One region of the Granulosicoccus antarcticus IMCC3135 genome, then DNA from elsewhere that is predicted to be linked to it. Evidence: riboswitches for the same ligand, from Rfam matches in the RefSeq annotation. Region 1 holds a riboswitch; each other region holds the start of a gene.

Region 1 (4,212 bases):
TGTATCGACACCGGCACCTATGTCCGAAGCGGAAGCCGCCCCCGTACTCGCATCCGCAACAAGTACAACACTGCAAGATACCGACGGTGATTCAGTTCCGGATGATCTGGATTATTGTCAGAATTCCGAACCCTCAGCTCCCGTCAATGACAGTGGCTGCGCCCTGATTTCAGGCCTGCTATCCAGTATTGCATTTCGTACCGGATCAGATGAGTTGGAGCAGTCTTCAAGAACCATTCTGGATAACATCATAAACGGGATGAGAGCCACGCCTTCGCATCGCTTTATGATATCAGCGCATACGGATAATTCAGGCACCCTGGAATCCAATATTGCACTCTCGCAAAGCAGAGCTGAAGTGGTCATAAACTATTTGAGAGCCAGAGGGATAGCTCAATCCCGTCTTGAAGTCGTGGTTTATGGAGAGGATCGTCCAAAAAATTCAAATGAATCCAGTAAAGGCCGTTCAATGAACCGCTGCGTTGATATCACGGTGATTGAATAACCAGGCACAACACGACACGATAATTGGATAGTCAGTACCAGACGAAAAAAGGCCGACTCGTTCCCGAGCCGGCCTCTGTCACTCACACTTCAACTAGCTCTTTCATTCACACTTTAAACCAGGTAGTGCGGAGCATACGCAGGCTATAAACACTCAAAGCCAGCGCAAGGATATTACTCCTTGGTTTCAGCCAGCATCTTGTCGACTTCCTCGCGGGCCTCTTCCTTGGTCTTGCCATAGCGCTCTTGGATCTTGCCCTCGAGCTGCTCACGATTGCCATCAATCTGGTCAAGCTCATCGTTAGTGATCTCACCCCATTTGGATTGAACACCGCCTTTGAATTGCTTCCAGTTACCTTCTACTTGATCCCAATTCATACTCGATACCTCGTTTGCTGTTTGGTCCGATCTGGACGAGAACTAAGTATGGGAGAACCTGAGAGGACTATTCGCCTGCTGCAACAACTGCTCATTGACCCTGTAAATAGTGCAGATATCCAACTGGAAACATGACTTGTCACACAAAACAGTGTTGCCGCCTTTCATTGACTCACTTTTCTGCGAGTAGAAATATTCATGCTAATCTATCTACCATCTGATAGGTAAATACATGCTGTACTTACCAGCTACAACTATCAAGTACGTAGACTTTCATCTATTTCGACAACTCTTTGTATTCGATAAACCGCTAACAACGAGAATCACCCCATATGGAAATCAACGCAGACTTCTCACAACGATCTCTCCTGCACACACCCGATATCGAGTGGCAGGATTCACCGATGAAAGGCGTACGCAGAAGAGTGCTGGATCGAGTCGGCAACGAAGTTGCCCGTGCCACCACCGTGGTGAGTTATGCACCCAACAGCCATTTTTCATCGCATGTTCATACAGGCGGTGAGGAGTTTGTCGTGCTCGAAGGCATCTTTCAGGATGAGCATGGAGATTATCCGGCAGGCTCCTATATCCGCAACCCACCACAATCCAGCCATACACCACGTTCAGACGATGGCTGCATTATCTTCGTGAAACTCTGGCAGTTCGATCTGGATGACCGACAGCACGTAGTTGCTGACATGAACACCGTGGAGCTGAACAATGATCCTGTACGCTCCGGTGTGCAGCTACATACCTTGTTTGAAGACAGCCGAGAGACGGTACGTCTGGAGCAATGGGAGGCAGGTGCGACCGTCACGCTGGACACCAATGGTGGAGCCGAGCTGCTGGTACTCGACGGCAGCTTCACTCAAGAGGGAGAAACGGTCGATAAACTTTCATGGTTACGCATCCCTCTGCATGCCGATTTTCAGGCCACAGCCGGTGCCAGCGGCGCCCGTATCTGGGTCAAAACCGGACACCTGCGCTTCACAAAAGAAGAGAAACAAAGACTCGCCTGAGCCTGCTTGCATGAAGTAACCCCATCACTGCCAGAATTTTCAACAACTACATGTTGACAATTGATGGCCTCGTACCCCAACATAGTGTGGTTCTGGTTCCTGCGACACTTGTCGCAGGCTAAGAGGGAAACCGGTGAAATTCCGGCACTGCCCCCGCAACTGTAAGTGACAAGCAACAACCTATTGAACCACTGATGTTCGCATCGGGAAGGAGGGTTTGCGCGCTGGAGTCACGAGTCAGGAGACCTGCCAGGCACAACGATGAAACCAAGGGCGGAGGGCTCTGGAGTTGCTGGTGCTGAATCCTCAGCGATGGCTCCGCATGGCCTTCCGTCCGTCACACTTCGGGGACGAAGAGCAATGAGCATCACCGTATATTCCAAGCCTGCCTGTGTGCAATGCACAGCCACCACGCGCGCCTTGTCAGCCAAAGGTCTGAGCTTCCAGGTTGTCGATCTGACACTGGATGACGACGCTTTCAAGCTGGTCGAATCTCTGGGCTATCGACAAGCACCGGTTGTGGTCGCAGGTGAACATCACTGGGCAGGCTTTCGCCCGGACATGATCAACTCCCTGGTGTGAGTGATTGAGCTCACTGCTCTATTACTCCAGCGCATCGGGCAACACAGAACGCTTCATTCAAAAACTGGATCTGCCGGCTATTCGCCTGCCGATCCGGCTTGATGCGCCTGTCCCCATCATCGACCTACCTTTCGTCCTGATCTGCCCGACATTTGCAGATGGCCAGGGGCGTGGGGCCGTACCCAAACCGGTGATACGGGCGTTGAACGATGTGCAACTACGTAACCAACTGCGCGGTGTGATCGCCGCAGGTAATCGCAATTTCGGAACAACCTTCGCCCTCGCTGGCGATGTGATTGCCCGTAAATGCCAGGTACCCGTGCTGTACCGCTTTGAACTGGCGGGCACGCAGAAGGACATCCAACTTGTCAGACAAGGACTAGAACTCTTTTGGACACAGCAACACTCGAACGAGCCGTGAAGAACGAAGCCCAGCAGCTGGATTATCACGCATTAAACGCCATGCTGAACCTCTATGATGCGCAGGGACATATACAGTTCGACGCCGATCGTCGTGCCGCTCGTCAGTATTTCCTCCAGCATGTCAACCAGAATACTGTCTTCTTCCATTCACTCGAAGAGAAGCTTCGCTACCTGGTGGATGAAGGCTATTACGAGGCGCAGGCTCTGGAACAGTACTCACCTGAGTTCCTCGCTAAAATCTGGAGCAAGGCCTTCGCCTTCAAATTCCGCTTTCCCACCTTTCTGGGTGCTTTCAAGTACTACACCTCCTACACACTGACCACTCGCGATGGCGCACGTTATCTCGAACGTTATGAGGATCGTGTGGTCATGGTTGCATTATACCTGGCACGCAGTGACGAAGATTACGCCCTGACTCTGATGGAGGAAATCCTCAGTGGTCGCTTCCAGCCGGCAACACCTACCTTTCTCAACGCCGGCAAGGCGCAGCGCGGGGAGCTGATCTCCTGCTTTCTTCTGCGACTCGAAGACAATATGGAAAGCATTGGACGGGGTATCAATTCAGCCCTGCAACTCTCCAAGCGCGGTGGCGGAGTTGCTCTGATGCTGACCAATATTCGTGAGCAAGGCGCGCCTATCAAAGGCATCGAGAATCAATCCTCTGGTGTTATTCCGGTAATGAAATTGCTCGAAGACAGTTTCTCCTATGCCAACCAGCTGGGCGCCCGACAAGGCGCCGGTGCGGTTTATCTGAACGCACATCATCCGGACATATTGCGCTTTCTGGATACCAAGCGCGAGAATGCTGACGAGAAGATTCGCATCAAGACACTCTCGCTGGGTGTTGTCATACCGGATATCACTTTTGAGCTGGCACGCAAGAACGAGGACATGTATCTGTTCTCCCCGCATGATGTGGAACGCGTCTATGGACAGGCGTTTGCCGACATTTCGGTCAGCGAGCGATATCACGATATGGTGGATGATCCACGTATCCGCAAAACCAAGATCAATGCGCGTCAGTTCTTTCAGAACATTGCCGAGATCCAGTTTGAAAGTGGCTATCCCTACATCCTGTTTGAAGACACCGCCAACCGGGCGAACCCGGTGGCCGGACGCATATCCATGTCCAACTTGTGTTCGGAAATTCTGCAGGTCAATGAGGCCTCCACCTTCAATGATGATCTGAGCTATCAGCATATGGGTACGGACATCTCCTGCAACCTGGGCAGCCTGAACATTGCCAAGGCCATGGATGGTGGCAACCTGGGTGCCACCGTTGCCATCGCGGTTCGTGCATTGAGCG
Region 2 (4,212 bases), 2.1 Mb from region 1:
TTCAGTAAATGAAATAGCGCAGTAGGTGCATTACCGATGGCAACGACAGCTCCCTGTAGATGCTCTCGCCACAGCTCCAGAGCGGCTGCCGAACGTGTGTTGGATTGTACTCTGGCAAGTTCCAGTACGGCCGGATCATGCAAGGTGCAGATAACGGCATTGTCCGCGGGTAGGCGAGCACGGGTAATGCCCTCTGAAATCATGCGGGCATCACACAGTATGGGCGCGCCTGCTTGCAGTGCACCACGTGCAGCGTTTACCAGACCCGGTGAGAATTCTATATCACGCTCAAGTCCAACAAGCCCGGCCGCGTGAATCATGCGAACAGCCACCGGCTCTTCATCCGCACTGAATCTGGACAGTTGCGCTTCGCTGCGAATAATGGCGAAGCTCTTCGTGTAGATGGCAGCGCCATTGGTTTGGTAACTATGCACCATTTTCAGGGAAATCCAGTAGATATTCAGGGGTGGAGGTAATCTGTTCTGCGCGCAAACCAACGCGCACTGGCTGATCGCAGGCTTTGCCATTACGAATCAACTTGTATTCGTCAGGCGCTGTTGCCACCAGCGTAATCGCCGCTGATGACGGGTGTGCACAGCCTTTGATGCAGCCTGCAACATGCAGCCGTTCACCATGGGCAAGCTGCGCAGCCAACGATCTGGCGATACCCAGGGTAGATGAATGGGCCTGTGCACAACCTGGCGCGCCGGTGCAGGCAAAGACATTCAAACGCGGGTCACCAGCACGCAAGCCAACACCTGCGGCCGCACCGTCGCCCACTCCCTCTATCAAGATCATTCGCCAGGGTGTCAGGCGCAAATTGCCCAGCGGAGCCAGGGTGTAAAGATCCTCGCTCTTCAGGAGGCCGAACTCTGGTGCCACTAGCCAGCCCTGAGCATGCTTTCCAGGTTCCGGGCGGCAAGCAAGACCAGGGGCTGCGAGCACTTCATGGAACTCAGCGGGTAGCGTAGCGCCGCTGGCCAGAAACGAAGCCATGCGACCGCGGCCTTGCGGCGCACCTTCATGATCCAGAAACCAGTGAGCCAGCCTCATCGCTGTATCGGCAGCGGTAGCAATACTGACTCGTGCCCCCGAGCCCATACCATCGGCAAGGCACATCAGCTCCCCATCAGCTGAATGCTGAATGCGAATGTCAGCTGATGTTCCAGTTAGCACTGGCGTTGCCCCACAGTCCACCGCAAAACCGAACTTGGCCGGCAACGTTGGCGCACCCGGCTTATCCAGTGCTTGTATCAGTCGAGCGCCAACCTGATGACTTACGTCTCCATCAATCCAGAATGGGGTGAAGACCAGATTGCGACGTCGCTCAGAATCAATACTGACATCAACAAGGTCGAGCTTCATCAGGGATTTGATCAGCGCTGCGTGCTCACTTGCCCTGATACCACGCATTTGAAGATTGGCACGTGATGTCAGACTGATCTGGCCAATCCCGTATTCTTGTGCCAGTTCGCCTAGCGCGATAGCTTGTGGCTGACTCAAACGAGCATACGGCGGGCGAATGCGCACAATCAATCCATCAGCCGCCGCCATTGGCTGCAGTGCGCCAGGACAGGCTCCGTGAATTAGCGGCTTGTTCGACGCATCCATTCGAAAGCTCCAACTGATGAATACCAAAGAAGCCGGGGATAACGTATGACGGATTGTTATTGCAGTACTGACGTCAGGATCGCAGGTTTCTTGCCTGTACGAAGCATTGCCAGCAAAGCCCTGTGCTTACCCGGAACTCATCTGGCAGTCTTGCACCGCCAAAATCGCGAACCATTGAACGCACTGATCTGCACAATCGGCCCTGCCCTCACCCCGGAGCAATAACTGAACACTGTTGTCGGGCAGGTCTTCTGGCTCACCTTCATCCGGGCATTGTCACCTTCCCAAGAGCGTGATTGATAGCTCTCAGTGGTGCACGACAAACCCGTCAGGCTTACAGCAGCGGGGGCTGCACCGGAATAACCAGTACGATCAGCACTCAATGCTGACAATATTGGCGTCACCGGTTTCCCATTTCACCATGACCCACATGTGGCCACAGAACCCGAACGCGATGGAAGTTATCACCCTCTCGCCGCTGGGTCAATGGGGAGTGCACCAAGCGATCAAACTCGCCCCCGGTTTAGTGGAGACGCCGCAGCCCTCTAGCAAGATGGTGCAAAAGGTTGATTTGACGCAAATCATGAAGGTTGGCGCACTCTAGCCATCAACTAGCCATCAAGTTGCACTCAGCTGAAATTCCAGAAGCAAACCGGGCAAGACGATTGTTTGCGCGTCTTGCCCGTTGTTTTCATGATCAAACAGATGCTGAGACTGACAGTATCCGCAATTCCCTACTTGCTGATATCCGTCCAGATCCGTGCATACAGATCATTCACTTCTACCGGGCACACCGCCAGGAATGCACCGGATGCTTCAAGCTCTGGTGGCACGCTCAATTCTGGAGCGGTTTTCAGCTCTTCGGACAGATATTCGTCCGACCCCTTGATGCCGTTGGCGTATTTGGCAAAGTTGGAAATCATGGCGGCATTCTCCGGATCCATGATGAAGTTCTGAAACAGTTTTGCATTACCAGGATTCTTTGCATCCACAAGTACGGCTGCGCTATCCATGAAATAGGCAAAACCTTCTTTAGGAAAACCGAAGCGTACATCCGGGTTCTTTTCACGAGCACGCATAGCGGCGCCATTCCAGTAAAAAGCGGCGGCGTAATCGCGGCTGGCAAATTTCTCAATGGTGCCGTAGTCCATGGCAATCCACTTGGTTTTGGCTTCTACAAGCTTGTCGCGAACAGTGCGCAGAAACTCCTTGTCATCAGTACACCACTCTCCACCCAGATACTTGATAGCGCTGTACATGACGTCCGTCATTTCTGGCGCCACATTGACCTTGCCAATCAACTCTTCAGGTGGATCCAGAAAGATGGAAGAGGTATTGATGTCACCGTCATATACAGAAGTATCGACAACGGTACCAATCAAACCCCACTGCCACGGCACGGAATAGTGACGACCTTCGTCCCAATCCACACCGGTCCACCGATCTTCCATATTCTTGAAGTTCTCCATTTGATCAGGCCGTGTCTCCAGCAGCAAACCTTCACCAATCCAGATATGCATATACGGTGCTGAGGGAACGACGATATCAAACCCATGCCCACCGGCACGTACCTTCGCCAGCGCCGTGTCGTTGGAATCGTAGTCTGTAATGGTGACTTTTACATCGTAGGTTTTCTCGAACTTTTCGATCAACTCGGGGCTGGTGTAATTGCCCCAGTTGAATATGTTCAATTCCCCTGCTGCCTGGGCTGGACCTGTCATCAAAAGGCAGGCCGCCATCAAAGTCGTGACGGGGCCGGTAGAGCATAGTTGGCGAAACATGTACGTCTCCTGTCGTTGAATCGGTAACGTTGACGATAACGGGCAAAGTCAGGGATTTGATTCAGACCCGCTCATTTAACATTCAATTGGCTCACGCGCAGCATTGCCAGCACATCGGTTTTACAACACGCTTCTGTCAATTTCTTTTCCGGCTTAACAAAAAGAATCCTGTCACGATCACTACGGAAAAGGCAAGAAATATAGTGGAAATAGCGTTGATTTCAGGGGTGACAACCCGGCGTAGCTGTCCGAGCATATACGTCGGCAGTGTCTCCTGACCACCTGATTTGACAAACTCGGTGATGACAACATTATCCAGTGAAATAACGAAGGCGAGCATGAAGCCCGCAATGATGCCTGGCCGTAACAAAGGTAGAGTCACATGCAAAAAACCACGCCACGGCGTTGCGTAGAGGTCGGCGGCAGCCTGCTCCAGAGTCAGATCCATGCCTTGTAACCGCCCCCGAATTGGCAGGTAGGCAAATGGAATGCAGAAAGCGGTGTGTGCTGCCATCAGAAAGCCTATACCCGAATAACCGGTCCACACCTTGATACGAGAGAATACGATCAGCAAAGACACGGCTGTGACAATCTCCGGGACCATCAGCGGCTGATTGATGAGCGCATATTTGAAACTCAGCCCGGGGTAAGGCTGTGTACGAGTGGTCGCCAGTGCAGCAAGGGTGGCAACCACAGTTGCAATACTGGCGGCAACTATAGCAACCAGCGCCGAGCGTAATGCAGCGTCTTGAATCGCATCGTTGTTCCATGCCGAGACAAACCAGCGCAACGAGAAGCCTTCCCACAACGCAATGGAAGT
Region 3 (4,212 bases), 2.1 Mb from region 1:
TTCGGTGACTCTGGCTGTTGTAGTCAGATGCCTAACTCGTTTGGCCAGCTCAGCATCATTGGTCAGAACCATGCCGCCGCCACCGGTGGTCATGATCTTGTTCCCGTTGAAGCTCAACACACCCAGATTGCCTGCGACACCACAATGCACGCCTGTATGCCAACTGCCCAACGCCTCGGCACTATCCTCTACAAGCTGAAGACCGTGTGCCAGGCAAAGCTGCGCAATCTGGTGAATCGATGCCGGAAATCCGAATGTATGCATCGGCATGCACACAGGAATACGTCGGTTTGTCTCTATATGCCAGCAACAGCCGTCATCTCGCAGTTCTGTCTGACTTTCCAGAAATTCCTGTAGTGCCGCTGGCGCCAGACCCAGACTTTGTCGATCTACGTCAATGAACACAGGCTCTGCACCACAATAGGATATGGCGTTACAGGTGGCCACAAAACTCAGTGACTGTGTCAAGACAAGATCCCCCGGAATCACCCCGGCAACCAGTAAGCTGACATGCAAGGCGCTAGTACCGTTGACTGTCGCGATCCCATGAGCAGCACCGGCATACGATGCGATCAGTTGTTCGAACTCATCGACACACTGACCGACACTGGACACCATGCCAGAGTCGATAACCTCAATCAGTGCCTGTCTGTCCCTCTCACCAAATCTGGGTTCATGCAAACCGATGGAATTGCTCTGATCAAACTGCTGTCTGACGAAATCAACCAGACTGTCAAACATGGTAGAGCTCGGCCCGGTAACGTTTCAGGTTATCTGGCTCGATTAGCCAATCAATGGTTCTTTGCAGACCCTCGCGGATAGCGATCTGGGGACTATGACCTGTCATGCCTATCATCTTCGAGTTGTCACACACCAGGCGATGCACCTCGGATGCAGCGGGACGCAATCGATTCTCATCGACGACGAAACGCGTATCACTGCCCATCAGCTCGCGGATCAACTCCAGCGTATCCTGTATGGAAATCTCGGTATTGGAACCGATATTGACGGTTTCGCCAATCGATGCATCACTACGAGCCAGTGCCAAAAAGCCGCGACAGGTATCGTCAACGTAGTTGAAATCCCGCGTTGGTGACAAATCACCGAGCTGAATTTCAGCCTTGTCAGCAGCAATCTGACAAATAATCGCCGGTATGACGGCTCTGGCCGACTGCCGCGGCCCGTAAGTATTGAACGGTCGGGCAATCGTCAGTGGCAGCTCGAAAGAGTGATGAAAGCTCAAGGCCATGGCATCGGCGGCAATCTTGGATGCACTGTAAGGCGACTGTGCCTGCAAGGGATGCTGCTCATCAATGGGCACATAGCGAGCGGTGCCATAGACCTCACTCGTAGATGTATGAATAACCCGGCCAACCTGGTTATCCATCGAGGCCTGACAAATATTCAGCGTGCCGCCGGCATTGGTATCCAGATAGCTACCCGGGGCGATATATGAATACGGAATGGCAATCAGAGCCGCCAGATGAAAGACGACGTCGATATCTCGCGTCAGAACGCGACAGAAGTTCGAATCACGGATATCGCCACTGACAACTTCGAGATTGTCAGGCGGCGTTATCGAGTCCAGCCACCCCCACGACCCCAGGGAGTTGTACTGGACCAGCGCACGTACCGTGTAGCCTTCGCGCAGCAGCAGTTCGGTCAGATGTGAACCGATAAATCCATCTGCACCCGTTACTAGCGCACGCTTGTTCATATATCTTCAGCAGCATAAGGAAATCAACAGGTGAGAACTGCGGTCGCCGCAGGCATCCGGATTCACACCACCAACCAGAGCTCAATCACGAAACATGCCTCGGCATCCCGTGGTAGCGTTCGGTGTAACCCCAACTGGTGTATGCTGTCGCCTGTCGCAAGGTTCTGACAAAGATGAAAAGGGAACGAGGTGTCATTCCTCGGCTGCCCCCGCAACTGTAAGTAACGCGTTTCGCTATTGACCCACTGGATGCAATATATATCTGGGAAGGGAGCGAAGACCCTTTCGCTGGTGAACACCAGCATTGGACAGTTACAAGCCAGGAGACCTGCCAGGCGATACGTCTTTTACCAATCTGGCGGGGTGTCAGTGGAAATTGAGATGCAGTTTGCGCTTCAGCACTTCGTGCCAGCCCAGATGCCAGTATCTCTCTGACCTGCTCAAACCCCACTCGGTACAACCTGAGGTAACGCGGGGTTGCGTTCCAGTAAATCGATCAAAGAATCCATAGCCACTTCTGCCAGCTCTCGCCCGCCTGTTCTGGCTGGCCTGCTGTTGCTCGCCTTTCCCTGGGCGAGTACCGGACTGGTCTACGCAGAAGCAGATACCACTCTGGGCACGGTTGAGGCCATTGGCGAACTGCCCTACCGTACGGGCAATGTGATCAGTGAAGAGAGCACAGCCAGCCGCAGCCGGGTTGAACGGGTGGAGTTGGAACGCTCACCCAACGCTCTGGCCGCCGTGCTGGCGCGCGAAAGCGGTGTGCAGTATCGTCAATCAGGAGGTTTTGGCAGTTTCTCCAGTGTCAGTATTCGCGCGGCAACGGGTGCACAGACAGCGGTGTATCTCGATGGTGTATTGCTCAACAATGGCGGTAATCCGGTCGTGGATTTCTCCACGCTCGAGATGCTCAATCTGGGCTCAGTCGACATCTATCGCGGCAGTACGCCCATGCAACTTGGGCATGCGGGTATCGGTGGAGCCATCAATCTCAATAGTCTGCAAGCCTCCAAGGTCAATGCCACCCGAATCCGTCTGGGTGTGGGCAGCCTGTCGCTGGCCGGGCTACAGCTCTCGCATCAATCGCGACATGGCGCCTGGGATGTAGCCGCTGCAATCAGTCATCGACAAAGCGATAACGATTTCCGGTTCACCAATAAAAATGGTACGCCACTCAATACCGAGGACGACACAGACGAAAAGCGCAACAATGCCGATGCCAGGCGAACCTCAGCCCTGCTGCGCATGGGCTATCAGCAAAACAAGAATGCCCGTACCGATCTGACCATCCAAGTGTCAGCTCGCGAACTGGGAGTACCGGAATGGGGCAACAACCCTGACAATGTTGCCAGTTACGACACGGCTGCCAGCCAATTCCAGCTATCACAGATCCTTGATGGTCTGGGTAACTGGAACAGTCGTCACAACATCTACTGGCATACGAATTCCGCTCAATATCAGGACCTTGAGAGTCAGGTCGGATTGGGCGCGCAGGATAGCGACAACCAGACCAACACCCTGGGTGCCAAGACCTATTGGGAACACTTGGGTGATGCAGGCACATTGGGCTTGTCTCTGGATCTACGCCAGGAAAAACTGGACTCCACCGATGGGTTGGATGAATCAGCAGCCTTCGATGCGCGTCGCCAGAGCAGCCTTGCCACCGTGCATTATGTGTGGTTCGATTCCACCGATACCTGGTCGCTGACACCTGCCTTGCGATGGCAGCACAACAGCCTTGATGGTTCACAGGCAAGCACATCACAAGAGTTGCATGAATATTCCAGCGACTCGAATACAGGACTACAAATCGGACTGGCCTATCGACCCACAAGCCTGATCACCGTCACAGGAAATGCCGGCAGCTTCTATCGTGAACCCTCGTTCGGCGAGCTCTACGGCTCCATCGGTCTGGTCAATGGAAACCCTGAATTGAAACCGGAAAATGGTATCAACCTGGACGTCGGCATACAGTTCAGAACTGATGACATGAGCCTGAGCAGCACACTGTTCGGCAGCGAACGTGATGAGCTGATTGTGACGTCATTTAACGCCCGTGGTATTGGTGAACCCACCAATGCCGGTGCGGCACGTGTCATCGGAATTGAACTGGCTGGCGAACTGGCACTAACCCCAAAAATTCAGCTGCGTAGCAACATGACATGGCAATCTCCCAAAAGTCGCGACACAGCCGAAGGCTTTCGCGACAAATATCTGCCTGGTGAATCTCAGTTCTCCTTGTATGGTCGTATCCAGTATCAACCCTCTGCTGTCACGCTCTGGTATGAACTGGATATCCAGAAAAAACGCTTCTACGACAGAGCCAATATCCTGCCCGCAGCCGACAGTGAGCAACATTCAATCGGTATCGACTGGTCTCAAGACCAATGGCAAACCACCCTTGGCATACATAATATCAGTGACGACAATATCGAGGACTTCAACGGGTATCCCAAACCTGGTCGTACCTGGTCATTGTCGATTACACGCAACTT
Region 4 (4,212 bases), 2.1 Mb from region 1:
CAGCTCCGGACATGCCCAGTGAGCTGCCCACCAGCACCGCGAGCAAAGCCCGGGGCAGGCGTATCTCTGTCACGATGATGTGATATCGGGTTTGCAGGTCTGTTTCTGACAACAAATCATCCACAGAGGTGGACGAAGCCGTGCTGAACAGGGCTGACATCACATCAGCTACGGACAATGGCAATGGTCCGATGGTCAGAGACCACACTGTCAACACAAGTAGTGTCAGCAACAGGGTGCTATTCAATAGAACGTCACGCCCCACCGTCATGGCTGAGCCCCTTGAGCCGGGATACCAGACTGCGAGCTCAGCTCGCCAGCCAGCTTCTCCACGGTTTCCACCTGCCGCCAGTCACTACACCCCGCATCCAGATTGCTGAGTGACAACACCGGCTTGCTGAACAGCAAGTCACGCAACAATGGATGTCGAATCACACCAGATCGAGCAAGTGATGTGTCGTGTTCGGTACGACTGAGCATGAATGCATCGGGGGGATCAAGCACGATCGACTCGAGAGATACCCGACCCCAGCCTGTCACGCCGTATTCGCTAGCCTTGTTGCTCACGGCAAGTGCCTGGAACAAGGCATCTATAAAGGTACCTGATGCGGCCGTCCCACCATTACCTCTCAGGTAGAGTGCACTTCGAGCCGCAGACGATGCTTCCACCTGTTGTAAGCGACGTTGTGTATCAGCGATCAGTTCAGCCGCTCTGGCACCACGACCAATAGCCTCACCGATCTGCTCCAGACTGTCAAAAATACTCGCCCAGTCTTTCGGGTACGGCACGTTGATAATATTGATACCAAAGCGTTCGAACAAACGCACCTGATGTTGTGCCTGCCAGCGCCGGGACGCCAGAACGATATCCGGTTGACTGGCAATCACCTCCTCGGCACTGGCCTGATTACTGGCAAAATTTCTGGCTAATGAGGCCTGCGAGGAGCGTTTCGGGTCTTGCGACTGGTATGAGAGCGAGACGATCTGCGATGCATCAGCCAACCCCAGCAACAGCATATCGGCACACAGATTGGTAGACATGACTCTGGGCAGGCGCTGCTCACTGAGCAAGGCTGGCTTTATCACGGTCGCATCACGGCCAGGTGCTTGCAGCATTGATTCCGTCGTCGACGAAGCCGACGATAGTGACCCTGCCGTCGCCGTAGCATGCAATCCGAGTGTGAGCACTAACGCAAGTGGTGCTATTCCAGTCGTCCAACAACTGACAAATGTCACACACTCAGCCACGCAAGCACCTCGATGAACGAGTGCTTCGGGCGCAGTATCGTGAGCATTCATCATCCTGCCCTCTCCTCAGAAATCGATACCTGGCTGAGCTTTTACACCGGCTTTGTAGGCATGTTTGCGATCTGCGATCTCGCTGATTGTGTCTGCTATTTCATGTAGTTCCGGCCGAGCGGCGCGACCAGTGATAATCACCGTCTGACCTTCCGGTCGAGCGCGGATGGTCGAGAGCACATCCTCCATATCCAGAAATTTGTACTTGAGCATATAGGTCAGCTCATCGAGCAACACCAGTTGCACAGACTCATCTTGCAGCAGACGCCTGGCATGAGACCAGGCCTCATCGGCCGCCGCTTTATCGGCATCCCAGTTCTGTGTGTTCCAGGTAAAACCCGTTGCCATGGCGTGGTACTGCACAGTGGCAAGTCCCATGCATTGCTGCAAAAAAGTGACCTCACCAGTAGACTGCGTGCCCTTGATGAACTGCACGACACCACACTGATGCCCGTGGCCCAATGCCCGATAGACGGTGCCGAAACCAGAGGTGGTCTTACCCTTGCCGTTACCGGTAATCAGAATGACGATACCGCGTTCAATCTGGGCTTTTTCGATGCCCGCATCCACAACAGCTTTCTTGCGCTGCATGCGTTCGCTGTGTTTCTGTTTATCTTGCTCTTCCATTTCCGATTCCCATTGACGCATCGTCGAGGTCCGGGGATTTCGCAGACAGATAGAGAATACAGGCTATTTCGCTGGAGCCACTGACACCTTCAGGTACCAGTCAATCAATCACTCCACTACCTGAACTGTATCGTCGGCCGCGCTCACACCCCGGAGCAAATACCAAGTACTTCGATTGTCAGGCAGGTCTTCTGGCTTACCTTCTACCGGATAACGTCGCCTTCCCAAGTGGTTTGCTCCAAGGCCAAACACTCAGTGGCAACTGACGTATCCGTCAGGTTTACAGCAGCGGGGGCTGCGCCGGAATTGAACGATATATTGCATCGATCGTCACCGGACTTCCCATTTCACCCTGACACACAAGCGTATGCCAGAGAACCCGAACGCGAGCATGGTTGCACGCATTCTGCAAGACGTCAATCAGGTTTTGATGACCGGGCGGGCAATGGTTATTCGATTAAAACGAGAATCAGTTTGAAACGTATTACTCCCGACCAAGCAGTGCCAGCCGTACAGTGTCTCAATAACCCAGATCAAGCCATGCAAGCAATACCAGTAGTACCAACATCCACACCATCGCATAGGCATAGACCAGCAGTCCTTGGTGCAACTCGGGGGCACCGGGGCTAGCACCTTCGGCATTCAACCAGGGCTCTTCACTGATGCCTTCCTCATAGACCCTCGGACCTGAAAGCTTGATCTTCAGTGCAAAGGCCATGGCAGATTCGGGCCAGCCGGCATTGGGTGAGCGATGATGTCGAGCCTGCATCGCCAGAGAACGAAAGGAGCAGACCCTCCCTCCTGCCAACCAGATCAGCAATGCACTCAGCCTGGCAGGCAACCAGTTGACGACATCATCCAGTTTGGCGGAGAAACGCCCAAAATCCAGATACCGAGTGGATTTATGACCGATCATTGAATCCAGAGTGTTTATTGCCTTGTACGCGGCCAACCCGGGCAAGCCAAACAGGACACCCCAGAACAACGGTGCTACAACACCATCGGAGGCGTTCTCCGCCAGGCTCTCCAAAGCGGCACCAGCGATACCCGACTCTTGCAAATCTGCTGTCCTTCGGCCAACGATCAGACTGAGCGCTGAGCGCGCCTCACTCACATCGGCACGTAATAACGGACGGCTGACCGCCGCTACATGAGCATAGAGACTGCGGGTGGCCAACAAGCTTGAGGCAATCAGTGCCTCCAGCATGAACCCTGCAAGGGTATCTGGCAGTAACCAGACCAACAACAGCGCTACCAGGGTGGTGACGATGACAACCAGCAACGCTGTCAACATACCCAGCAACTGGCGCGCAAGAGGCAATGATCCCTCTCGATTCAGGAGTCGTTCCAGCCGGTTAATCATCCAGCCAATCCAGACTACAGGGTGCCGAATAGCGGCAAATAGCGATGGGGGCCAACCCAGACACAATTCGGCCACCATGGCCATCAGCATCAACATGCCGTCAAATCTCCGGTTGTATCGACATTCATCAATTCCCAAAACCAGAAAAGGCCCGCCGAAGCGAGCCTTTAAAGGAAATGTCGAACAAACAGATCTAGCTATTAAGCCAACTTGATCTGAACGTCAACACCAGCGGCCAGATCCAACTTCATCAGAGCATCTACCGTTTTTTCTGTTGGATCAACAATATCCATCAGACGCTTGTGAGTACGCAGCTCGTACTGGTCGCGCGCGTCTTTGTTGACGTGCGGAGAAACCAGGATAGTGAAGCGTTCTTTCTTGGTAGGCAAAGGAATTGGACCCAGAACACGGGCACCAGTACGCTTGGCGGTTTCAAGAATTTCTTTCGCAGAACGGTCGATCAGACGGTGATCGAATGCTTTCAGACGAATTCGGATTGTTTGACTGGCTGCCATAATGTATTACTCGATTATCTTCGCAACAACGCCGGCACCAACGGTACGGCCACCTTCACGAATCGCAAAACGCAAACCGTCTTCCATCGCAATCGGGTTGATCAGTTCAACAACGATTTTCACGTTGTCACCCGGCATTACCATCTCAGTACCTTCTGGCAATTCAACCGCACCTGTTACATCCGTTGTACGGAAGTAGAACTGTGGTCGGTAGTTGTTGAAGAATGGCGTATGACGGCCGCCTTCATCCTTGCCCAGTACGTAGATTTCTGCCTCGAACTTCTTGTGAGGGTTGATTGTCTTCGGCTTGCACAGTACTTGTCCACGCTCGATATCTTCACGCTTGGTACCACGCAGCAAGATACCTACGTTGTCGCCAGCTTCACCTTGATCCAGCAACTTGCGGAA

What was found. A riboswitch is a leader RNA that binds a small molecule or an ion and turns the genes downstream of it on or off. The one in region 1 is predicted to bind cobalamin.
Region 2: it holds a riboswitch for cobalamin, as region 1 does, so the genes downstream of both, cobG (precorrin-3B synthase) here and nrdH (glutaredoxin-like protein NrdH) in region 1, are expected to answer to the same signal.
Region 3: it holds a riboswitch for cobalamin, as region 1 does, so the genes downstream of both, IMCC3135_RS24030 (TonB-dependent receptor) here and nrdH (glutaredoxin-like protein NrdH) in region 1, are expected to answer to the same signal.
Region 4: it holds a riboswitch for cobalamin, as region 1 does, so the genes downstream of both, cobO (cob(I)yrinic acid a,c-diamide adenosyltransferase) here and nrdH (glutaredoxin-like protein NrdH) in region 1, are expected to answer to the same signal.

Annotation. Positions count from the first base shown of each region.
Region 1 is NZ_CP018632.1:7,688,166-7,692,377, forward strand. Features, by position in the region: gene IMCC3135_RS33370 (OmpA family protein) at 1-505, shown strand, start outside; gene IMCC3135_RS33375 (CsbD family protein) at 679-882, opposite strand; gene IMCC3135_RS33380 (cupin domain-containing protein) at 1,215-1,901, shown strand; cobalamin riboswitch at 1,978-2,169, shown strand; gene nrdH (glutaredoxin-like protein NrdH) at 2,262-2,483, shown strand; gene nrdI (class Ib ribonucleoside-diphosphate reductase assembly flavoprotein NrdI) at 2,488-2,904, shown strand; gene nrdE (class 1b ribonucleoside-diphosphate reductase subunit alpha) at 2,874-4,212, shown strand, end outside.
Region 2 is NZ_CP018632.1:2,024,856-2,029,067, reverse strand. Features, by position in the region: gene IMCC3135_RS08780 (precorrin-8X methylmutase) at 1-437, opposite strand, end outside; gene cobG (precorrin-3B synthase) at 427-1,611, opposite strand; cobalamin riboswitch at 1,836-2,075, opposite strand; gene IMCC3135_RS08770 (extracellular solute-binding protein) at 2,346-3,392, opposite strand; gene IMCC3135_RS08765 (ABC transporter permease) at 3,529-4,212, opposite strand, start outside.
Region 3 is NZ_CP018632.1:5,541,608-5,545,819, forward strand. Features, by position in the region: gene IMCC3135_RS24020 (LegC family aminotransferase) at 1-741, opposite strand, end outside; gene IMCC3135_RS24025 (NAD-dependent 4,6-dehydratase LegB) at 734-1,717, opposite strand; cobalamin riboswitch at 1,860-2,067, shown strand; gene IMCC3135_RS24030 (TonB-dependent receptor) at 2,195-4,212, shown strand, end outside.
Region 4 is NZ_CP018632.1:1,968,932-1,973,143, reverse strand. Features, by position in the region: gene IMCC3135_RS08480 (FecCD family ABC transporter permease) at 1-271, opposite strand, end outside; gene IMCC3135_RS08475 (ABC transporter substrate-binding protein) at 268-1,302, opposite strand; gene cobO (cob(I)yrinic acid a,c-diamide adenosyltransferase) at 1,315-1,926, opposite strand; cobalamin riboswitch at 2,091-2,324, opposite strand; gene cbiB (adenosylcobinamide-phosphate synthase CbiB) at 2,447-3,385, opposite strand; gene rpsJ (30S ribosomal protein S10) at 3,490-3,804, opposite strand; gene tuf (elongation factor Tu) at 3,811-4,212, opposite strand, start outside.